3 regions of the Clostridium amazonense genome follow, and region 3 is predicted to be linked to each of the others. Evidence: riboswitches for the same ligand, from Rfam matches in the RefSeq annotation. Region 3 holds a riboswitch; each other region holds the start of a gene.

Region 1 (8,546 bases), on a different contig from region 3:
TTTATTGGAAATAAATAAGCACTCAAAATAGAAAACCTCCTAAATTTTAAATAGTTCATAAATAAATTAATATGTTTAACTATATTTTGTACAGTGAAACAATTAATATGATTATAATAACTTCGTTTAATTTAATTCATAATTAAGTAGAATTAATAAATTTTTGTAGTAAATAATTAATAATAGAAATTAATCAATATTTAACAATTTTAATTAAAGTTGAATTAGGATAATTGGTAATATATTTATAAAATTATAAAATGTCAAAACAAAGTATTAAGTTAAAAGTTTAATTCATGAACTTGACATGCATTTTTAAATATGGTATATAAAAGATATGCTGTTAGCACTCGTTGTGATATAGTGCTAACAAAATAGAAATAAAAATAAATTAAATATATAGTCTTTATGGTGAAGGGAGCATTTGAAAATGGAAACTAAACAATTTAAAGCAGAGTCTAAGAGATTATTAGACATTATGATTAATTCAATTTATACTCATAGAGAGATTTTTTTAAGAGAGTTATTATCTAATGCAAGTGATGCAATTGATAAGATTTATTATAAAACATTAAGTGATGATTCGTTAACTTTTAACAAAGAAGATTATTATATTAAAGTAATGCCAGAAAAAGAGAATAGAGTGTTAAGAATATGTGATACTGGTATTGGAATGACTGAAGAAGAGTTAGAAAACAATTTAGGAGTTATTGCAAAGAGTGGTTCACTTCAATTTAAGAAAGAAAATGAATTAGAAGAAGGTCATGATATAATTGGCCAGTTTGGTGTTGGGTTTTATTCAGCATTTTTAGTAGCGGATAAAGTTACTGTTATAACTAAAGCTTTTGGAAGCGATAAAGCTTACAGATGGGAATCACAAGGGGTAGAAGGATATACAATTGAAGAATGTGATAGAGATTCTGTAGGTACAGAAATAATATTAAAAATTAAAGATAATACAGAAGATGAAAATTTTGATGATTATTTAGATGAATATAGTTTAAGAAATTTAATTAAAAAGTATTCTGACTTTATAAGATATCCAATTAAAATGGAATTAACAAAAAATAAGTTAAAAGAAGGTAGTGAAGAAGAATACGAGGAATATAAAGAAGAAGAAACAGTAAATAGCATGGTTCCTATTTGGAGAAAAAATAAAAATGAACTTACTGAAGAAGACTATAATAACTTCTATAGTGAAAAACACTTTGGATTTGATAAACCTATAAAACATGTTCATATTAGTGTAGATGGTATGGTAAGTTATAATTCAATATTATTTATTCCAGAAAAAGCTCCATATGATTTCTATACAAAAGAGTATGAAAAAGGATTAGAGCTTTATTCAAATGGTGTTTTAATAATGAATAAATGTGGTGATTTATTACCAGACTACTTTGGATTTGTAAAAGGTATAGTTGATTCAGAAGATTTTTCACTTAACATATCTAGAGAAATATTACAACATGATAGACAATTAAAATTAATAGCTAAAAATATAAAAAATAAAATAAAAGGTGAACTTGAAAATCTATTAAAAAATGATAGAGAAAAATATGAGAAATTCTATAAAACTTTTGGCTCTCAATTAAAATATGGTGTATATAGTGAATTTGGAAGCAATAAGGATGTACTTCAAGATTTATTAATGTTCTATTCATCTAAAGAAAAGAAAATGGTAACTTTAAATGAATATGTATCTAGAATGCCAGAAGATCAAAAATACATCTACTATGCTGTTGGTGATTCAGTGGAAAGAATTGAGAAACTTCCACAAACAGAATTAGTATTAGATAAAGGATATGAGATATTATACTTTACTGAAGAAGTAGATGAATTTGCAATTAAAATGATGATGAATTATAAAGAAAAAGAATTTAAATCTGTATCTAGTAGTGATTTAGGAATAGAGACAGAAGACGATAAAAATTTATCTGAAAATGAAGAGAATAAAGGAGTTTTTGAAGCTATGAAAAATGTATTGGCTGATAAAGTTAAATCAGTTAAAGCTTCAAAGAGATTAAAAAATCATCCAGTATGTTTATCTAATGAAGGTGAACTTTCAATAGAGATGGAAAAAGTTTTAAAAGCTATGCCAAATGGTCAAGATGTAAAAGCGGATAAAATTTTAGAGATAAATGAAAATCATGAAGTATTTAAAGCTTTAAAAGATGCTCATGAAAAAGATGAAGAAAAATTCAAATTATATACAGATTTATTATATAATCAAGCTTTACTTATAGAAGGATTAGCTATAAATGATCCAGTAGAATTTACAAATAACATCTGTAAAATAATGAAATAATGTGATATTAAAATGGTTTCTATTATTTAGGTAATAGAAACCATTTTATATTTTATAAATAAAGATCCTTTTAAGGAAAAATAAGAAAATAAAGAATTTTATTTACAAGGAAAATAAAGTATTATATAATAAATTTAGGAAATGAAGAAGTATAATTTGTATGTGGGCACTTAAATTATATGGAGTTAGTAGTGCAACCGACCTAATTATAATTAAAAAAAATTAGGAGTGTTAATATGAAAAGTAAACAAGTTAAAGTTATTACATCATTATTTTTAGGTACAGCAATGGTATTTGGAGGAGTGATTCCTACAGTTACAGCTAAAACAATGGAGAGTTCTAAAATTCAATATAATGTAGTAGATGAAGAAAGTCCAATGAGTATTTGGAACGCACAAGAAGGATTAAATCAAAATGAAAAGAACCCTTACATAAAAGGTAGTATTGCAATTTATAACGGTAAAGTATATGAATGCAAAAGATTTCATTATCCTCAACTAGGCTGGAATCCAAGTGAAGCAAGAATGTTTTGGAAATCAGTAGGTGTTGTGCCAGAATGGTATACAGATGAAACTCACGTTGAAAGTAGCAAAGTTCCATATCAAAAAGGTGATATTGTAAGTTATAATTCAAATATTTATAAATGCAAAAGATTCCATTATGCACAACCAGGTTGGAATCCATGTGAAGCACCAATGTTTTGGGAGTTAGTTAAATAGAAAAGTAGTAAGCTATAGTATAAATAATATTGTACTATAGCTTTTTGTTTTATTTAAACAATAATTTGAATAAATGGAAATTAAGTTGACAATTTATTGGAAAATGTATATTATAAATACATAAAGTGAGTGTGTCTAAGCAAAAGTGAGCGACACAGGGATTAATCCTACACGTAGATACCACTACGGAGTCACTACTAAAGTGAATTCGTAGTGTTTTTTTTATATAAATTTTAAATTTAGTGAATTGAATGAAAAATACTTCAAGAATAATGTTAAGAAAATTTTGTGATTTAGGGGATGATTAAATGAACTTTTTAATAAGGCCAGTAGTAAAAGAAGATGCAGAGTTTATAAATGAAATAAGACGTCAAGATGGTGTAAGAGAAAATACAATGGGGATTGTTAGTGAAAGAATTTCAAGATCACAAAGAATTATTGATAATCTTACAGAAAATGATCATATGATAGTGGCTGAAATATTAGAAGATGGAGTGAAAAAAGTTATAGGAGTAGCTTCTTTATCTGTAAACAAATCTAATAGAGTAAGACATTCAGGAAGTATGGGAATAAGTATAGGAAAAGATTACCAAGGAAATGGTATTGGAACAGCGCTTATGAAAGAATTACTTGATATAGCAGATAATTGGTTAATGTTAGTTAGAATAGAGTTAGGCGTATTTGTGGACAATGAAAAAGCTATAAGCCTTTATAAATCATTAGGATTTGTAATTGAAGGAAAAAGAAAATATGCAATCATAAGAAATGGAATTTATGAGGATGAATATATAATGGCTAGATATAATTATAAACTTATTAAGTAGATTTAAATATTTGACTTGTATATTAAATTTAAAAAATATTTTTAATACACAAGTCAAATTAATATAAAAAAATTAAAATTGTATAAAAGGGGATGGGGATATATGTTAAGTTGTTTTAAAAGTGATAGTGATGTTTTACTTAAAAAACCATTTAAGGATTATGATGTCCAATTTAATCTTTTTTATAGAATAAGTGAGGGAAATGAAGTTTTAGCTTTAAAGACAGAAGAAGATGATTTAATAGCAATGTGCAATCCAGGGCATGATATGTGGATTTGGGCAATACAGGATATGGCTGAGGAAAAGCTTGATATTGTAACAAATGAACTTTGTGATGTACTTAATGAAAATAGCATAAGTGGAGTATCAGGTGAACCTGATTTTATATCAAAAATATCAAAAGTTTATGAAGATAAGTTTAATGTAGAATGTAAAAAATATATAGGAATGGGTGCATATAAATGTACAAAAGTAATATTAGACAAGTACTCAAAAGGGAAAATGGTTAAAGCAAATTTAAAGCATACAGATATAGTTTCACAGTATTTATCAGATTTTAATGAATCATCAGGTGAAGAAGGAATAGATAGAGAAAGAAAAATACTAGAAGCAATGGAAATTATAAATAATAATGATTTATTCTTATGGGAAGTAGATAAAAAGATTGTAGCAATGGCAAGGGTTGTTCATAAAACTTTAGAATATGCTAGAATAACTAGTGTATATACAAATAAAAATGAAAGAAATAACGGATATGCAAGTTCGTTAGTTGCTAAATTAAGTGAAAAATTATTAGAAGAAGGATTAACACCAATGCTGTATGCAAATTTAAATAATAAAACAGCAGTAAATGTATATAAAAACATTGGATATGAAGAATGTGGAGATGTAGATAGTGTTATGTTTATATATTAGGAGGAGAAAATATGTATAAAGGTGAAAAGATAAGGCTTAGAGAATATAAAAAAGAAGACATTAAATTGGCACAGGAGTACGTTAATGATTCAGAAATAAAAAAACTTTTAAATCCAGGAATTCCTTTTCTGTATACTTATGAAGATGAAGAAAAATGGTATGAAAATTTAAGTGCAAGTAAAGATACTTATAACTTTGCAATAGAAACATTAGAAGATAAAAAATATATAGGTGGTTGTGGTATAAATGAAGTAGATTGGAAAAACAGTTACGTAGTGGTAGGGATTTTTATAGGAGACAAAGATTATTTAGGAAAAGGATATGGAACAGATGCTATGAAAGTCTTAATGCACTTTATATTTGAGCAAATGAATATACACAAAATAAAGCTAAATGTATTTTCTTTCAATAAAAGAGCTATAAAATCTTATGAAAAATGTGGATTTAAGGTTGAAGGCATATTAAGGGACGAACTTTTTGTTGATGGAAAATATCATGATGAAGTTTCTATGGGAATTTTAAGAGAAGAATATTATAATAGTTAAATATGTAGTAAGATTTATGGTTAGAATGTTATAATTTAGGAGTGATGAAAACAAATGATGAAAAAAAAGTGGGTACAGTTAAATATGAAGGAGCAAATAAAGATTTCCACAATGCTTAGAGAAAGGTATATTAATTTTATAGTAGAAAATAAAAGAAAACCTAGCAAAGATGAAAGAAGAGTTATTGCAGGAAATGTATATTTAGAGATTCAAGAAGTAGGCTGTGAGGTAAGTGATAATGAGATATGCAAGTATTTTGAAAGCAAAGTTTCTAAATATGATAAATCAATAGAAAAAATGGATTTGTATTAAATATAGCACTTAAAACTGTGAATTTGATTTGTGATGTAAGTAGATGGAAATCAACCCAATTAAAATTAACAATTATATTATGCAAGAATTAACATTATATTAATTTTTTACATGGACAACTTATGTCTCATTAAAATAATATAATTTATATAGAGAGATTTTTAATGAGAGTTGGGGTAATATAAATGATTGGATATAGTAACTTTTCGAAAAACTTAAAAAAGTTAAGAATAAATTTAAACTTAAGTAAAGATGAACTAGCATATGAACTAGGTCTTAGTATAGCAACTTTAGAAATGTATGAAAACTTAGAAGCGTATCCAGATGAGATGACAATTAAAAAGATTGCGGAGTTTTTTAATTGTAGTAAAAATGAATTATGTATAAGCTAAAAAATAAGGTGTTGAATTAACACCTTATTTTTTATAATAAAAGTAATACAACTATGAAAACTAGAGTTCTGGGAACATTTAAGTTATTTTTGTGAAACTAAATGTTTATTGCTCGTATTTAATCGTTTTGTATAGCTGAAGTTTCCTTTTTCATGTTCCATTGAGATATAAATTTATTATAATCTTTTTTATATAGATTATTAAGTTTTTCAGAATATCCGACAAAAGTTTTAGAACAATTTTGGGATATATGGCAAATGACATCATCTATCAAATTATTGCCTTTTGCAATATTTATTGTATAAGTTTTCTTATCGGAAAAGTTAAGAACTAACATATTACTTTTGGCAACAGTTATAATTCCACCTGCTTTTTGTTTCACAGTTTTTTTGTATGCCCAAACTAATTCTTTTAAAGGAAGTGCTAAAGTTATTTGTTGTGTATTAACAACTATATAATTTTCAGTAATATAAATTGGTCCATTTATATATGTATTAGGTAGATTTAATTCTTTATCAATTTGAATTAGAGCTTCATCTAAATTACCTAATGAAAAATTTTTAAGACTTTTTAAAGCAATGTTATTTTTTCTCATAACAAAGAAGTAAAGAAAAGCAATAAACAATAAGCATAAAATAGCACAAGTAAAGCAAATTAAAGCTGATTGTAATGGGGTTTCATAATGTAAATATTGATAATAGGGTTTTAATTGTGAATTAGTGCCTAAAAATTCATTTTCTGAAATTGATGTTTTAATTAAAGCTAAGTCTTCATCAGGAAGCTCACGTAGGTGACCAGTAAATATGTATGAGTTTGATTTTCCTTCAGAGAGTTCAAAATAAATTTTATTTGGCAAATCTATTGGCAGAATAAAAGCATCTAATTTTATTGCCATTAAGTGAGATGTAATTCTTTCATTTAACTTTATCCCAAATTTGCTAGTTGTTTCTGTAGTAGAAATATTTAAATCATATAAATCATTAGATGATACTTGGATATAAGAATGATTATTAAGGGCCATTTTATAATCATCTAAATTTTTAACTATCATGGGGTTAGTTGAGTGATCATAATAATTATACAGTCCTGCAAGTATAAATCCTAAAATTATCAACATACAAAATGATAATGCTAAAATTTTAGAATGCCATCTTTTTTTATAAATTTTCATAAAGCTTGTTTGTCTCATAAATAAATTCTCCTTTTTATACCTTTTAATACTTATTATTTAAAAAATATAAAATTTTAATAATAAGTATATTATAAAATTCGATTAAAAGTTACAAAAGTTGATAGTTTAATTGTATATATATTATTTTTTTACAATATACTAGATTATACAACTTTTAAATAACTAAATTGTAAAAAAATATAAAAATTGTTATAATATTAAAAAGCTTAGGGGGATAAATAAATATGGTTATAAGAGATTATAATAAAAAGGCGTATGTAGAGTTAAATGATGGAAAATTAACTTTTTATAAAAAGTTTAGAACAAAAGAATATGATGGTAAGGATATAAAGGCTGCTTATTTAGATGATAATTATGTTTTTAAAATGTTATATAAAAATAAAGTAATTACACATAATATTGTGAACACACTTTCAGAAGATAAATATTTAGTAGAAGCTTTATTACTTCAACTTAATAAGGAAAAAAATATTTTTTATAGTAGTTATTATCAAGATGCAAGAGTGGTAGGGTATGTATGGTTAGTAATGTCTATAGTAAATATTATTCAAGCAAGAAATTCATGGATAAGTATAGAGTTTTGGTCAGTTTTACTTATATGCTCAATTTCTTTAATATTAGGAAAATCATATGACGGAAAAATATTTTTATATAAAACTACAGAAAAAAATATTTTTATTGGAAATAAATTAGATAAAAAAATAGATGAATTTAATATAAATACTGATTTCAATTTTGATTTTAAAAATAGTGGAAATTGCTATATATTGAAAAATGGAAAAAAGAAAATGCATATAATAAATAATGTACTTTATCCAAGATATTATAAAGAGGAATTAGAAAATTTATATAAAAATAAAGCTTCTTAAAAAAAGTGCTGAGATTTTAAACTCAGCACTTTTTTATGCAGGATGGGGTAAACCACTATGAGGATTGTTGTAATTTACAAATTCTAAGTCTTTACCTTTATTAAAATATTCACAACCATTAAATGGGGATAATCTATTATATATTGCGCCAGCTAATGGATTGTGGATTTTTTTATAATAACAATATATTTCTTCAGATAATATATTTGTAGGATATTCTCTTCCTTGTATTTTAAAACTATCAACATAAGGTTCAAACATATAAATATATTCTGGTGGTATATATATTAAATCATCTTTATTAATATTTTTTAGACAAGGAACTTTTGATGATGTTTCTTTAGTACTACTCCAATGGTCTTTAGCAGATTTACAATTATAAACACAATAAGAATTTGCTATTAATGTATATTTATAAAAGCTAGGCAATTCTTTTAGTTTGCATAATGCTCTGTTAAATGGAAAGTGCAAAA
Region 2 (8,546 bases), on a different contig from region 3:
TTTAAAAAACCTATCTATTTATCCTTATTTTTTCATTTTATTGCTATATAACAAAGCTAGTAGTAAATAATTTATTGTTATTCCAATGTATATTCCAAATAGTCCAAATTTTTTGGATAAAAATGAAATCCAAATTGTAGATGCTATTGAAACTACTATTGTGCATTTCAATACAAATTTTTCACTATTCTTACCTTGTAAATAACTTTTATAAATTTGATGAAAAACATTTATTAATTGTACTAAGATAACAATTATAAATATCTCTATTACTCTTTGAATAACTTTTATATCATTACTTATAACACCAAAAGTTAGTTTTGGAAAAGTCATTATTAAAATTCCAATTGTGGTAACTACAATACAAGACAAAGTTATAGCAGACTTTAATATATTTCTAGCACAATTCTCTTCACCCGAAAAACTCTTTTGCAGTGACAATGTCATTGCCGCAGATGAAAATGCAAATATTGGTAATGAAATAATACTTGCCATACTTTCAGAAAGACCATAAGCAGCAATTTCATATACATTAAGCCTGGAAATAATGCCCGTTAACATAAATGTAAATACTGTACATTCCATAAGATCTTGTCCTAAAAGTGGAACATATAATTTAATAAGTTTTTTTATTGTTTCTTTATCACAACAAATCTTAAGTTCGAATGTATCATCTTTATAGATTTTTATGATATAAACTAATATTCCACATAATAAACCTAAAACACTTCCAATTGCTGCACCTTTTACTCCACACTCTGGAAATCCAAATTTTCCATAAACTAAAATGTAATCAAATACTATATTTATGACAGTAGCCACTATTGTACTATATAATGTTATTATTGTATTTTTTAGATTTCTATAATAAGCAGAGAAGATAAATATAATCATATTTAACATTATTGTTACTGATGAAATATAAAAATAGTCTAAACATTTTTTTAGTATATTATCTTCAATTGCAAAGATATATTTAAATAAAAAATTTCCTCCTAATAATGATACGATTATCACAATAAATCCAACTAATATAGAAATAATCATTGTTAACTTAAAATCTTCTCTAAATTTATCAATATGATTTTTTCCCATACGTTCTGCTGCAATTATATTATATGCCACTGAAAGCATTCCTAAAGAACCAGTCACAGTATATATAACTGAACTTGCAATACTTATTGCTGCAAAACCTTCTGTAGAATAGTTTCCTACAATTGCTTTATCAAAAACTTCAAATAATGTAGTAACTAAATAGTTCATTAATATAGGAAATGACATTCCTAGTAAAATCCTATAATATTCTCTTTTTTCTTTTATCATAGTTATTCTCCATTTTTCAAATAATCTTTTATATTTTTACTTGATTAAAGAAGAATAGCTGTTTTTATAGCCTATTCTTCCAATAGGCTGAAAACATACAGATAATTCATTAAAATCTCTCCTTTTTACATTTTATGATTATATTGTATCACAACATAAAAAATAATTTAAAATTAATTGATATTTTTCTATAATTTGTAATATAAACTTGAGAATGTTATTATTTTAATGTACATAAAATTAATTTCTAAGAGGTGATTAAAATTAAAAATAAGAAAAAAGCTACGCTGATAATAATTTTTACATTAATGTTTTTCTTTTTTAGCATTAACACATATTATAAAACATTTAATAAAAAAAATATTATTAAAAATGATAAGGTATATGATCTTAACAATTCAGATTACATTTTATCTCAAAACAAATTACAAAGTGATAATAATATAAATACAGATAACCTAGCTAACTATTATTATATAAATGAATACACTAAAAGACATAATAATTATAGAGACCTATTAGGTGTTTATATAGATTTATTTGTGCCTCCAAATCTTCCTTTAGGTGGCGTTATTGATTGCACATTAAATATTAAAGTTACTAACAGTTTTCTTAAAAACTTAAATTCTAATAAAACTATGAATTCCAAAATTCAAATGTGCAAAAATGAAAACATAATTGTTGAATTATATCTTGATGATGATAGTAATGATTGTTTTGACTGGAGTTCTATTCGTAACCTTAATGACACTAAAAGTGAAGCTTACTATAATAATTTTGATAGCAATGTACTTACTAAAAATATTAAAGTTGAATATGGTAAAAATACTACTTTAGATTCTTTTAATCTCAATTTTATGATTAGAAGCTTTAGTAAATTAAAATCACCACCTAAAAAAGTAACTGCTTTTATTAGCATTCCTTTTTATAATAAAGCTACCAATAAAACAGAAGTAGTAAAATTTAAAAAAGCTATTGAATATAATGATAGTACAATTTAACAATTTGTTTAAAAACTATATTTATTCATATCTATATAAAAAAACCTCAAAGACACATTTTTGAAATTATATCTTTGAGGTTTGCTTTCTTATAGTGATTCAAACTTGCATTCAAAATTATCAATTATAAGATTTGAGTTTGTTTTCCTATAATTTTACATTTTTATTTTTATCCTACTACTCTCCATGATTCATCGCTGCCTGGAAGAGTATTTGTCCACCACTTAGCTTCATATACTTTTCCATTATAAACTACACGTGTTCCACCTACACAAATCATTCCTTCATAATAATCTAAACTTCCATCTTCATTTGGTATAATTTCTTTTTCCCATGCTTGTGATTTATCTGGATTTTCTCCTTTTACCCACCATTTTGCTGTGTACTTGTCACCTTTATATATTACAGTATCTCCTTGTAAGTATACCTTATTTGCATCATAAGTATCACTAGTTTGTGATTCCTCTTTTACTGTTATTACTCTAGTTGCTGTTGCTGTTTTTCCATTGCTATCAGATACCTTATATATTAATTTGTATTTACCTGACTTACTAGTATCTACTTCACCTTCAATTTCTATTTTATCTGTTAAAGTTCCATCTTCTTTATCACTTGCAGTTACACCTTCCATTGGGTCAAAATTATCTCCAACTTTTATAGTCTTATCAATTACTCCTTTTAATATTGGAGCTGAATTTATTCCTGGATTTACTTCGCCATCTATACCAAAATTCTTAAATATATTACTAAATTCATATTGATTTAATACACCTTCATTAGATTCAGCCATAGAATCTCTATTTATAGACCACATTGATGTCATGCCTATCCCTTTATCTATTGCATGATTAACCACTAGTTCAGTCCATTCTGTTGTAAATAGTGGATGGGCTGCTCCTTCAAATCCTATTGATGGAGTTGTTCCTATCTTTCTATAAGCTTCTTCATCTGTAAGTGTTACATCAGCATATTTTTTAAAATAATTTTTTAATTGATCTTTTGTGCTATCTACAGCTCTTAATGATCCAGTTCCATAATTTTCTCCTGGAAGCAATGTTCCATTGCCATAAGCCATAGTCATAATATTTACTAATTTAACATCTACACCTTGTGATAAATATGCTTCTAAAACATCTAGTTGTACTGATGTAAGCCCACTTGGTAGTACTGCTAATGTTAATACTACGTCAACCCCTGTTGCATCTTGTAATTTTTTTATAGCTTTAGCATTAGCTATATTATGATTCTTATTAGTTGCTGGTCCACCTTCAATATCTAAATCAAGCCTTGTTAAACCATATCCCTCTACTATTTCCTTGTAAGTGTTAAATAGTATATCCACATCTTGAGTTACTTCCCAAATTGATACTCCATTTAATCCGCCTAAAGATATTGTTACATCACCACCAAGTTCTCTAACATCTTTTATAGATTTTTTTATTCCTTGGTATTGGGAATTATCTGCATTTTTCTCATTTAATACATCATATCCTCCCCAACCCCAATTTACTTTTCCATTAGATATTCCACTTGTTGATTGGATAAATCCTAAATTGAAGAATTTTACCCCTGTATCTTCAGCAATTTTCTTTAAATTTAAAGCTCCATCATTAGAAAATTCTCCACTATTCCAACGAGTCATATCTGCATATGGAGAATTTACTTGTGATGGCCACTCTATACCTTGTCCAACCCCAAAGTCTGATTTTGGATCTTCTGGCTCTCCTGTTATGCTCTCTTCAACGGTTATAGTTCTATTTCTATTGACAGTTTCACCTTTACTATCACTTACAGAATATGTTAATTTATATTTTCCTACTTTATTTGTATCAACATTTCCTTCTACAACTATTTTATCTGTTAAATCTCCATCTTCTTTATCATTTGCAGTTATTCCTTCTAATGAATCAAATTTGTCTCCAATATTTATAGTTTTGTCTATGACACCCTTTAAGATTGGTGCTTCATTTATTTCTGGTTCTGGAGTTGTAGTTTTTTCTTCTACAGTTATAATTCTATTTTTTGTTGTAGTCTCACCTTTGCTATCACTTACAGAATACTTTAATGTATACTTTCCTTGTTTATTTGTATCAACATTTCCTTCTACAACTATTTTATCTGTTAAATCTCCATCCTCTTTATCATTTGCAGTTACATCATGTAGTGGATCAAAGTCATCTCCAATATTTATAGTTTTATTGCTTAATCCTATTATAATTGGAGCATTATTTATTTCTGGCTTTACTTCTTCATCAACTTCTCCAAATATTGTTTGTCTATTCATATCAGGACTGTTTGACGACATACGTTGAACTAACTCTACACTTTCAATTTTAGCATCACCTAATAATTTAAATGTGTAACTTTGACCTTGCTCTATATTTTTGCCTTCCCATACAGATTGTAAATCAACTACTGTATATCCATTTTCATAAGTTACCGTACCTGCTGTATAATCTCCACTCTTTAGTGACTTATCTGATTTTATATATAATTTAGGTGCTTTAATTGTTTCTGCACCTTTTTCAACTTCTCTTAATACTGAATCTGTTTCTTCTGATCTTTCATTATTTTTTATAGTTATTTCATATCCTTTTCTGTCTGCTCCCCATTGCTGTTCATATGTACTAACAGTAGCAGTTACATCTAAATCTGAATAATTTATTTCATACTCAGGTAATTTTTCATCACCAAACAATACATTTTTAGTGGCACTTTGTAATTCATCTCTTTTACTAGTATTATTAGTTGATGCATCTTGAGAAGACATCCAACCTATAATTCCACCTAAATTATTTTCATGAACATATTTTCCTTTTTCTTCTATGGACTTAACATTATCATAAGTAAAAAACTTGCCTGTGCTTTCATCATAAAGATATGGTGCTTTTGCTTTTTCATCCCAATACTCTTTTAAACCAGGATATTGAGATTTTAATTTATCTAAACTTCTATATGCCCATACTCCACTAGCTCGTCCACCATCACCAGATTTTAATGGTGCTTCATTTGGTGCTCCATAAGAAGGAGTTTGATCTGCATCTCTTCCATTTTTTTCAGCTTCTCCAAACAATCCTGGAAGCTCAGCATTACTTCCTTTTTCTACCTTGTTCCAACCTCTTGTATAATAAGCAGCTCCTATAACTATCTTTTCTGGTTCAGCACCTTTTTCAATAAGGTAATTTACTGATTCATCAACTGATAATTTATTTCCTGACTGATTATTTATTGGATCATTTTCATTTGGATACAATCCTGTTTGATGACCACTATAATTATCCCATGCCCCTCTTAGGTCATATGTCATTATATTAGCAAAGTCAACAATATTGAATAATTTATCCACATCTATTCCTGAATCCACCTTACTTTTAGCTGCTGGAAGCGCTACTGTTAATTCATAATATTTATTTGTTTCTATACCTTTATTATTTAATTCTACTCTTAATTCTTCAAGTAGTTTTATATAATTTTCTTTATCTTGTGGTTTTGCATTTGGTGTTCCCTCGTCATTAGCATTATCAACTAAATCAGCTTCTCTAACTTCACTTGGATATTCCCAATCTAAATCTACAAAATCCATGTTAGTGTAATCTATAAATTTGATTATGTTTTTTATAAAATTCTCTCTTGATTTAGAATTTGAAGCCATCTCAGAAAAATCTCCTGATTTAGACCATCCACCTACTGATATACCCAATTTTAGATTTGGATTTTCAGCTCTTAATTGTTGTAGTGCAATTAAAATACCTGCATTTGGAGCACCCCACTGTACACCTTCTTGTCCAACTGGTGCACCTACTGCTGCATCTTTATCTGTAAATATTAAATTACCATTTGCATCAAAATCTATAAACGCAAAGTTTAGATGTGTTAATTGATCTGCTGGAATATCTTTAGGATAAAAGTTACCTTGACCACCCCATATTGACCAATCTCCATAATACATAACATTACGTTTTCCTAATGAATCTTTATTATCACTTTTAGATACTTCTTCACTTTTAACTGTTTGTGCAAAAACTTCCATACTCGGTATTAATGCACCTGCTCCCATTGAAGATATCATTGTTGTCATCATTGTTGCTACTAATACTTTTTTCATTAATTCTTTATTTTTCATCCTTCATTTCTCCTTCAATTAATTTTTTTGTTAAATTAATCCTCAGAGCCTATAAAATACTCCTCGGTAGCTGGCTGACATAGTTTTAACACCTTAGTCCCTATAGCTTTGCGTCCTTAAATTTCTTTAAGTTTGCCTTTTCTTCATATTTTAAATAATATGTTTTTTCTTTACACTGCTAGTATATAAATTAAAATCATCAAGGTATATACCTTTGAAAGTTTTGATATGTTTTTTGTAAGTTTTAGATAATAATATTTTTCTATTTTATTGTGATTTTTTTTGAAGTAATATATAATCTTTTTACAGTATATTTAAACAGAAAGGATTTTTATTAATTATGATAAAAATAGGACTTTGTGATGACAATAAATTATATCTAGAACAGCTATCTAAAATAATAAAAAATATATCCATTTCTACGGATATTAAATTTGAGATTAGTATTTTTAATTCTGGTGAAAGCCTACTTGATTTCTATTCTAACCATAAAGATTATTTTGATATACTTTTTTTAGATATATTAATGGACGGTATTAATGGTGTAGATTTAGCTAAATCTATACGAAACTATAATTACAATGAATATATAATATTTATTACTACTAGTAAGGAATATGCTTTGGATAGTTACAGTGTAAATGCTTACAATTACATATTAAAACCCTTTTCCTATGACACTATAGAAAAACTTATTTTAGATTTAAATGAAAAGATTAATTTAAATGGCAAAAACATTATTTATGTAAAAAATAATCAAGATATATGTTCATTTAACTTAAATAATGTAATATACTTTGAATCTAATCTACGAAAAATTACTGCTCATTTATTAAATGGAGAAAAAATTACATTTTATAATAAAATGTCTACTTTTGAAAATGAATTATCATCTAATATGTTTGTTAGATGTCATAGAAGTTTTTTAGTTAACTTAGTTTATCTTAAAAGCATTATAGGTTTTAACATTATAACTACTACAAATGATTCTGTACCTATAAGTAAAAAATATCTAAATTCAACACGAGACATATTTACTAATTTTATAAAATCTAAACTTTTAAATAATTAATAACTTTATCTAATAATGTATAAAGGAGTGATGAAAAATTAGCATAGAATATTTATTTATTATTCTTGGACTTATTGGTATATATTTACCTTATTCATACCATAAATTTTTTAAAATTAATTTAAAATGTTTTTTACATTTAACTACTCCATATTATACTTTGCTATCCACTTTGTTTTTGTTGGTTTATACAAACAAAATTGATTTGTTAAGATTTTCTCTCTATCTTTCTTTTATATGCTGTTTTATATATGTTTTCTCTAATAAAAACTTTTTTAGTTTTTTAATACTTTCACTTAAATCCTATTATATTTTTCTATTATCATTTACAACCATTTTTAGCTTATATGAAGTTGCTAGCAAAAATAATATTTATTTTTTAGCTTTATCCAATAATAAATTTATAAAATTATTCTTAGCTTCAATAATTTTATATTTTTTATGTGAATTTTTATTTTTTAAAAATTTTACAATTGATAAATTCAAGTTTATGTTTTCATCATTAAACATGTTTATACCTATTTTTATTTTTATTTTACTTATAGTAAAAAATTATAGTTTTTTCTTCATTCTTAATTTTTCAAAGCACTCTCATTTAGTAAGTACTATGTTTTTAACTTCTTCTCTAATTGAAATATTTTTTTGTATATTTATAATTATTGGTATATCTAAGGCTTATGATTTATCTATTTATAAACATAAAAATAAAATACTAAACATGCAATATGAACTTCAAGTAAGCAATCTAAATCAATTAGAAGAATATCAATCTGATATTAGACGAATATCCCATGATATTATAAATCACAAAATAATTTTATATAATTTAATGAAAAATGAAGATTATACAGAAGCCCTTAAATATTTAGAAAAATTCGGCACTGGATTTAATAGTACTAACTATGAAGTTTTTACCAATCATAAAATATTGAATGCTCTATTTTTAAAAAAGAAAGAAATCTGTATTTCCAATAATATTAATATAACATTAGATATAAATATACCTACTAAGGTAGAAATATCAGAT
Region 3 (8,546 bases):
TTATACTTCAGTTTTAATACCATATATAAGTACATTTATGATATATACAAAAAATAAGTTACATAAAATTTTGTTTTTATGTTTAGATATTTTGATGATTATAAATTTAATAGGGTCTAATTCAAGAGGCGGAGTGGTATCTATTATATGTTCTAGTATATTAATCATTTTAATAGCTATAAAAAACAAGAAAATTTCACTAAGAAAATTCGCAATTATCATATTTTTGTTGATATTTAGTTCTGTTATAGTCAATAAAATTGCTGACAATAGAATAACTGAAAATATTGCCAGTATATCAAAGGAAATAGTAAATATGTTTTCAACTACAAAAGAGAATTGTGGAACAAGGGTAAAAAGTATTGATTTAATAGATAAAGATACGGTTGGATTTAGTGAGAATGATAAAAATTTATATTTAAAATTTATAAATAATAATTATATAGTAATAGATAATGAAAATAACATATTAAGCTTAGAACAAGATAAAGAGAATGGTTTTTTCAAAGTTTTAGATGAAAACTTTGAAAATTACATGTTTAAATTAGGCAATTGGAATGGAAATGAGGCTATTCAAGTAAAGGAAAAAGCTTTAGATGTAACTTTTATAAGAAAAAATGAAGAGTTACAGTATTTAAATTTAATTAATGGAGAAATTTATGAAGTTAGGGATGTTGAAAAATTAGGATTTGAAGGAAAGGAAAGCTTAGGTTCAAACAGAGGATACATATGGTCAAGAACAATTCCACTGCTTAAAAAAACATTAATTTTGGGATATGGACCAGATAACTTTGCAATACATTTTCCTAAGAATGATTATGTTGGAATTGCTAATTCATATCAACGTCAAGTAATAATAGACAAGCCACATAGTCAATATCTAAACATTGCAGTAAATACAGGCATTATATCCTTAATAATATATTTAAGTATGTATATATATTACATTACAAATAGTATAAAAATATATTCTAAAATAGAAGTGAATGATTTTAAAACTATACTTGGATTAGCTATTTTTGTTAGTATATTTGGATATTTAATAGTTAATATTTTTAATGATAGTGTATTAGGAGTAGCACCTTCAGCATGGATATTAACAGGAATGGGCATAGGAATTAATTATAATGTTAAATTTATAAAAAAAGAGTATTAAAAAGGGTTAAAAATGAAATTAAAAGATAAGAGGGGAAAAGAATGAATAAGAAAAATATGAAAATAATAACTGTAATTATTGTACTTATTATTATAGTAGGGGTAGGATTAAAATCAATTAGTAAAATGAAAAATAATGATTCGAATTATGTAAAAAATTCAAGTAATAAATTAGAAGGAGTATCTGATTATAGTGAGATATTAAAGAATTATGATATTGATCAAAAAGATATTAAAGAGATTAAAAAGCAAATTAAATTAGAAGAAGATAATGTAAAGAGAAACTTAACTTCAGAAGAAATAAAATCAATTATTGAAGAAAAAATCAATAATAATGATAAGGATTCTAAAACTAATGAATTAAAGAAAAATAGTGATAAGAATGGTGAAAAAGATACAGTTAATAAAAAAGAAAATCCAGATGTTAAAATATTAGTTGAAGATGGTGCTGTACAAGGAACAACAGCAATAGTTGTAGAACTTGTAGGGGTTAAAGATTCTTCTAAGTATGAAGTGAAAGTAGATGATACTAATTTAGATTATTATGTAGAAAGAAAAAAATTTGGAGGATTTGTTGAAGAAGTTTTAAATGAACAACAAGTTTCAGAAAAATTAAGAGTTAATTTAAAGTAAAGTAGTTTTAATTATAGATAAGTAAAAAAATAGAAAAAGCAAAAACTATTACGATGAAAATTAATTAAAATATGTAAAAATATGATATATAAATGTTTACCAAAGGTTATGTAAATTAAGGGGGAATTAAAAATGAATAGGAAATCATTAAAATGTATTTGTACATTGGCACTAGTTGGTATTATATCATCAGCAAATTTAACAACAGTATTTGGAGCTATAGATAAAATATTAATACAAACGGAAAATGAAAGTTTAGTACAATATGATCGTAAGGAATTACAAAAAAGCCAGATACAGAAATTAATGGGGGGAGAAGGAAAATTATATACAAACTATATGAAAGATTTGATGAGTGGAAAATTATTATCATATCATGATAATGAAAAGAATGATTACATAGATGCAAGTAAAGTTAACAGAGCATATAGAGTATCATTAATGGCAGGAGACTCAATAAAAATAGATGAGTATACAGCAACTGCAAAGGAAGATGAGATATATAAAGTTAAAAATGAAATTATTCAAAAGAAACTTAATGAGAATGGAAACATAATTGAGGAAACTATAAAGTCAGAAAATAAACCTAATGAAGATGTGAACTCAAGTATTAAACTTGAAAGATCAAATGATGGATTTTATGATGGAGATTTTCAAGTTAATTTTGATGGCGAGATAGATAAGGAATCGGCTGAAAAGCTAGAAAATTATAAAATGCAAGTAACAAGAAAAGAAACAGGGAAAACAGAAAATGTAAAATTGTTTGAAGTTAAGGTTAGAAATAAAAAGGCATGTATATCAACAGTAAGGCATTTAAATCTTAAAGATGAGGATGTAGTGAATCTTAATATTTCAAATGTAAAATATGAAAATGGAAATAAGATTGATAATACAAATATAAATTATAAAAAAGAAGTTAACATAGATCCAGTTAAATTGGCAGATGAAGGTAATTACTTCTATATGGGCAATTCATTAGATGAATTTGGAATAGATTTTAATAAAGAATTATTAAAAATAGACAATGGTGAAGATGTTCATAATAAATTATCAGAAGGTATAGATGTAGTATATAATGATGGAACAAGACCAGAAATTGAGAATATTGATTTTTTCGATTTATATTCTGGAGGAAAGGATTATAAAAACTCAGGTATATTTGTAAAATTTACTAAACCTTTAAAAGACAATGTAACTGTAACTATAAAAAAAGGAACATTAAAAGATAAGGATTATCAAGAATGTGATGATATTAAAATGGAAAGCAATATAAAGCAACAAATTGTAGATAGAATAAAAGTTATACATAGAAACACAGATATTATGGATGTTTTAAAATCATTAAAATATATTGATTTAATAGAAGATAAAACACCATTTGAAAAATATGACAGTTTATTAAAAATAAATCAAAATATAGTTGCTAATAAGTTTTTAGATTTAATTGATGAAAGAAAGTTAGGATATGATTATTTTGAAGATTTAAGAAATATATCAAAGTTTTTAGATGAATCATTAGAGTTATCTAAAAATGATATTGATAATATAATTAATGCAGATAATGCTGAAGAATTAACAAAACTAATGGATAACTTAAGAGTTGAAGGATTTTATAATGTTGAAGATGTTTATAAAGAAAAAATAGCAATGAAAATTTTAAATGAAAAAAATAATGATTTAAGCAAAATAGAAGAAATATTAAAAAGTGAATTAGTAGTTATTATAAATGAAAAATTAAATGAAATGAGCAAGTATGAAGGAAAAGAATTAGATGAAAAAAGCTTAGAGGAAATTAGAGGGAAAGTTGAAAGTATAAAAGAAAATAGAAAAAGTCTTACTTGTTTAGGTATGGGGTGGAATGAAATTCAAGATAAATTAGTTAAAAATGTATATCAAGTGGAAGACGATTTAGAATTTGAAAATTTTATTTTTAATTTAAAACAAGATAAACTTGGAGAAATTAACTATCAAGATAACATATTAGATAATATATATAGCAAAATGTCTTCTAAATATAAATATGGAGTAAAAATAGCAAATAGTGACAATAATATTGTTGGAACAGATGGTATTGTGAGTAAAAGCAATAGGGCTGAAGTTGTAAATCTTACATTAGATATATATAGATATGATGATGAGTATACTGATGATAAGGAAGTAGTTAATTTAAGATTAGATTTAAAAGCAAATTAATAATGAATTTTTAATATAATATAAATGAATGAACTAGTTATTTAACTGGTTCATTCATTTTTTATTTATTGAGAGTATTTTGGAATAAATTCCAAAATACAAAAAGATTGGTATTAAAAAATAAATTAACAAAAGTAAATTGAGATTTTTTAAAACGTAGCTAGAATTTGTTATTAACGTAGCCGGGATTTTAATCCCGGTGACCTGTGATGTGGATATAAATTACAAAATTACAATAAATCAAAGGCGAATAGCTGGGAATGAATTACGAGTTACAAAGCACATGAATTTCGGATTACAGGGAATTTGGATGTTATGTTTAAACGTAGCTGGAATTTCTATTTTATGTAGCCGGGATTTGAATCCAGGTGGACCTTAATATGGATATAAACTATAAAATTGTAATAAAACAAGGAGGAATATCCCGGAATGAATTCAGGGTTACAAAAAAATAGATTTCAATGCTGGTATCCCTTGATAGGGTAATAAAATTATAAATTGCAATTAATCAAATGGAAAGTGTCTTAGAATGAATTCCAGGTTACACAAAAAAACTTTCTTTTGCTGATTAATGATAAGAAAGTGACAAGGATTTAAGAAAAATGTCTAAAATGTAAGAAAAAGGTCAAAATAAGTAATAATAAAATATTTGAAATAAATATACAAAGAATATATAATTTTAATTGTAATTGAGGAAAAAATATTAAATTATTTAATATTATGAAAAATAAATTGTTTAAGATTTAAATATGGTTATTTTATAAGGGTTTATGTTGAATAAAGTCTTATAAAGTTTAGAAAAATATGAGATAGTCCAAACGCATTTTAAAATATATTAAGAATTTAAATTAAATATTATTACAATATTTAATTTAATTCTTGGTATAAATATAAAATGATTATGAATATAAATTTAAAAGTGGTAATTAATAAGGGTGTAATCTAGAACTTAGATATACATCATATAATAAGTAGGGAGTTATGATGTATAATCTGTATTTGGGCTCTTAGATTATGCGGAGCAAGTAGAGCAACCCACCTATGACAATAATTTTTAGTGAATTATTGTTATAGGTGTTTTTTATTGTGACATAATTTTTATATGGTCGGAATTGTGTCAATTCAAGTCTAAATTGAATTATCAATTAAAAAAACATATTAAAATAGCAAGTATCACTTCAAATTTTTAAATTGTGTCATAAATTCAGCTATGAATGGTAATGGTATAAAGGGAAATTTTATGTATAAGAGGGAGAGAATTTCATGAGAAAAGGGTCAAAAATTATTTCAACACTTCTTTTAGGGGCAACTTTAGGCTCTGTTGGAACAAGCGTATTTGCTGTCGAGTCAAAGGATGTTATTAGTGAAAAGTTGTTAGCAGGTGCTACAAGATATGAGTCAGCTATTGAGGTTAGTAAAGAGGGATGGAAAATTTCAGATACAGCAGTTTTAGTTAATGGAGCAGCACTTTCAGATGCTCTTGCAGCAACACCTTATGCAAAGATGAAGAATGCTCCAATTTTATTAACAGAAATGGACAAGTTATCTCAATCAACCAAAAAAGAACTTGAAAGATTAAAAGTTAAAAATGTTTCTATTGTTGGTGGTGAAGGTGTAGTATCTAAAAATGTAGTTAATGAATTAGAGGCTATGGGAATTAAAACTTTCAGAATATTAGGAAAAAATAGATTTGAAACTTCACTTAAAGTGGCAGAAAAATTAGATGCTAAAGCTGTTGCTGTTGTTAATGGATTAGATGGAAGACTTGCTGATGCAATGAGTATTGCTTCTCCAGCTGCAAAAAAAGGTATGGCAGTTTTATTATCAGATGGGAAAAGTTTAAGAGGTGCTGATAAGTTCGTAAAGGATAACGAAATATCTGAAACTTATGTTATAGGTGGAAATGCTGTAGTTTCTGATGAAAATGCAAATAGTATAAAAGCATTAAGAATTGGTGGACAAGATAGAAGAGAAACTAATGGAGAAGTTTTAAAGAAGTTTTATGATGAAAAAGAATTAAAAAATATTTATGTAGCTAAAGATGGTGCTAGTAAAGAAAGTGAACTTGTAGATGCATTGTCATCAGGTTCTTTAGCAGCAAAAGAAGGAGCACCAGTTATGCTTTTAGGAACAGAAGTTTCAAAAGTACAAAAAGAATTCTTAAAAGAAAAGCAAATAAAAGCTTTAACACAAGTTGGTTTTGGTATAAATGAAAAATCACTAAAAGAACTTTATGAAGTACTAAATGTAACTAAAGGAATTGAAGTTAGCACAGTAAAAGAGTTAGAATCTGCTGTAGAAAATTCAAAGTATGGGGAATTAATTAAGTTTACTCCAAAAACAGATGTTAAAGAGAATTATGAAATAAAAAGTAATAAAGAAATAGTTGTAGAGCTAAATGGTAATTTTAGTGGCGAAATTAAGGTAGACATGCCTAAAGGTGACGTTATAAATCAGGGCGAATTAAAGGGAAAAGTGATTTTAAATGAAATAAAAAGTGGAACACTTTTAAATAATGGAACAATACATAATATAGAAGTTAATGATAAAACAGGTTCATCAATTGTAAATGGTAAAAATGGAGTAGTAACTAAATTAACAATTGGGGAAAAAGTTAAGACATACATATCTGGAAACATAAAAGAAATTGTGGTTGAAGGAAAAAAATCTGAAGTGAAGCTTGGAGGAGAAATAAATAGTGTTAAAGTAAATGGCGAAGAAGCTTCAGTAAAAATAGAGAAAAAATCTAAAATAAAAAATGTTGAAATAACGGGTTCTGCAAAGGGAACAAAAATAAGTAATGATGGTAGTGTTACAGCTTTAAAAGTTAGTAGTAATGCAAATGATGTAAAAATAGATGTTACTAATGGAAAAGTTGAAAAACTAGAAGGTAACAAAGATCAAGTTATAGGTGGCGACAAAAATATAGGAACAATAACGAAACCATCTACTGGTGGTGGAGCAAGTTCTGGCGGAGGTGGTGGTACATCATCAAAACCTGAAACACCAGAAAAGCCTGAAACACCACAAGAATCAAAGCTTGATGAAGTAAAGAAAAATGCAAAAAATGATTTAAATAAAGAGTTAGAAAAATATAAGCAAGAAGATTATACTGTTGATAATTTTAATAATATAAACAAAATAAAAACAGATGCAGAGGCAGTGATAAATGAAGCAAAAACTGAGGAAGAAGTAAACACTATAAAAGTAAATGCAAGTAATGCAATGAATTCAGTAAAAACAATATTATTTGAAGTTAAAGAAGAATTTGTTTTAAAAGTTTCAGAAGTAAATAGCAAAAATTTAATAGAAGATAACTACACAGTAGAAAGCTTTGAAGCATTACAAAATGCACTAAACTTTGATGTTACAGGCAAAACAGTAGCAGAAATAAATGAAGCTGTAGAAACTATAGAAAAAGCATTAGAAGAATTAAAAATTTCAGATTTGAAAATAGCTAAAGATGCAGTAGAAAAAGCAGAAAATACAATGAAGTATGAAGATGTAGAAGCTGCAAAAACATTAACAGGAAAGCTTCCAAGTGGAGAAGTAAAAGACAAACTATTTGAAAAAATGTACAAAGCTATAACAATAAAAAATGAATTAGGAACAACAACTATACAATTCCCATATGAACTAAGAGAATTTAACATGACAGTTAAAAATGGAGAAGAAGAAAAAACAGTAAAAATAGTAGTTGATGACTTAAAACATGAATTAGAAGTTGAAGGCTTAAAAGCATTTGCATCAGAAAAAGGCTTTGAATACAAAGACTACAAAGATGAAAATAACAATGTTGTATTTACATCATATGTAGAAAATGCATCAAGAATAAGATTTGTAGACAATGAAAACTCTGATGAAATAATGAAAATAACTTATAAAACAATAAAAGAATCAGAAAAAGAAATGAAAGAAGCTACTGAAATTTTAAATGAAAAAGTAAATGAAGTTGAAAATAAGAACTTACTAGAAGAAGATTATACAGTAGAAAGCTTTGAAGCATTACAAAATGCACTAAACTTTAATATTGAAGGAAAAACAGTAGCAGAAATAAATGAAGCAGTAGTAGCTATAGAAAAAGCAGTAGAAGAATTAAAAATATCAGACTTAAAAATAGCTAAAGATGCAGTAGAAAAAGCAGAAAATACAATGAAGTATGAAGATGTAGAAGTTGCAAAAATATTAATAGAAAAGCTTTCAAATGGAGAAGTAAAAGACAAGCTATTTGAAAGAATGTATAAAGCTATAACAATAAAAAATGAATTAGAAACAACAACTATACAATTCCCATATGAGCTAAGAGAATTTAACATGACAGTGAAAACTGGAGAAGAAGAAAAAACAGTAAAAATGGTAATTGATGGCTTAAAACATGAATTAGAAGTTGAAGGCTTAAAAGCATGTGAATCAGACAAAGGCTTTGAATACAAAGACTACAAAGATGAAAATAACAATGTTGTATTTACAGCATATGTAGAAAATGCATCAAGAATAAGATTTGTAGACAATGAAAACTCTGATGAAATAATGAGAATAACTTACAAAACAGAAAAAGATGCAAA

What was found. Region 3 has a riboswitch for cyclic di-GMP ahead of AC07E4_RS13030 (cell wall-binding repeat-containing protein). Riboswitches for the same ligand answer to the same signal wherever they lie in the genome.
Region 1: another riboswitch for cyclic di-GMP. It lies ahead of AC07E4_RS01740 (carbohydrate-binding protein); the one in region 3 lies ahead of AC07E4_RS13030 (cell wall-binding repeat-containing protein).
Region 2: another riboswitch for cyclic di-GMP. It lies ahead of AC07E4_RS11975 (glycosyl hydrolase family 18 protein); the one in region 3 lies ahead of AC07E4_RS13030 (cell wall-binding repeat-containing protein).

Annotation. Positions count from the first base shown of each region.
Region 1 is NZ_JBWKMH010000003.1:190,579-199,124, forward strand. It holds gene AC07E4_RS01730 (VanZ family protein) at 1-26, opposite strand, end outside; gene htpG (molecular chaperone HtpG) at 431-2,305, shown strand; cyclic di-GMP riboswitch class II at 2,434-2,517, shown strand; gene AC07E4_RS01740 (carbohydrate-binding protein) at 2,542-3,024, shown strand; gene AC07E4_RS01745 (GNAT family N-acetyltransferase) at 3,333-3,848, shown strand; gene AC07E4_RS01750 (GNAT family N-acetyltransferase) at 3,951-4,763, shown strand; gene AC07E4_RS01755 (GNAT family N-acetyltransferase) at 4,775-5,308, shown strand; gene AC07E4_RS01760 (hypothetical protein) at 5,363-5,620, shown strand; gene AC07E4_RS01765 (helix-turn-helix domain-containing protein) at 5,806-6,012, shown strand; gene AC07E4_RS01770 (DUF6709 family protein) at 6,131-7,201, opposite strand; gene AC07E4_RS01775 (hypothetical protein) at 7,429-8,073, shown strand; gene AC07E4_RS01780 (hypothetical protein) at 8,107-8,546, opposite strand, start outside.
Region 2 is NZ_JBWKMH010000028.1:88,696-97,241, reverse strand. It holds gene AC07E4_RS11985 (MATE family efflux transporter) at 25-1,323, opposite strand; gene AC07E4_RS11980 (hypothetical protein) at 1,578-2,324, shown strand; gene AC07E4_RS11975 (glycosyl hydrolase family 18 protein) at 2,494-6,447, opposite strand; cyclic di-GMP riboswitch class I at 6,510-6,594, opposite strand; gene AC07E4_RS11970 (LytR/AlgR family response regulator transcription factor) at 6,788-7,519, shown strand; gene AC07E4_RS11965 (sensor histidine kinase) at 8,127-8,546, shown strand, end outside.
Region 3 is NZ_JBWKMH010000031.1:93,886-102,431, forward strand. It holds gene AC07E4_RS13010 (O-antigen ligase family protein) at 1-1,156, shown strand, start outside; gene AC07E4_RS13015 (hypothetical protein) at 1,198-1,788, shown strand; gene AC07E4_RS13020 (hypothetical protein) at 1,921-3,981, shown strand; gene AC07E4_RS13025 (hypothetical protein) at 4,193-4,360, shown strand; cyclic di-GMP riboswitch class II at 4,947-5,030, shown strand; gene AC07E4_RS13030 (cell wall-binding repeat-containing protein) at 5,245-8,546, shown strand, end outside.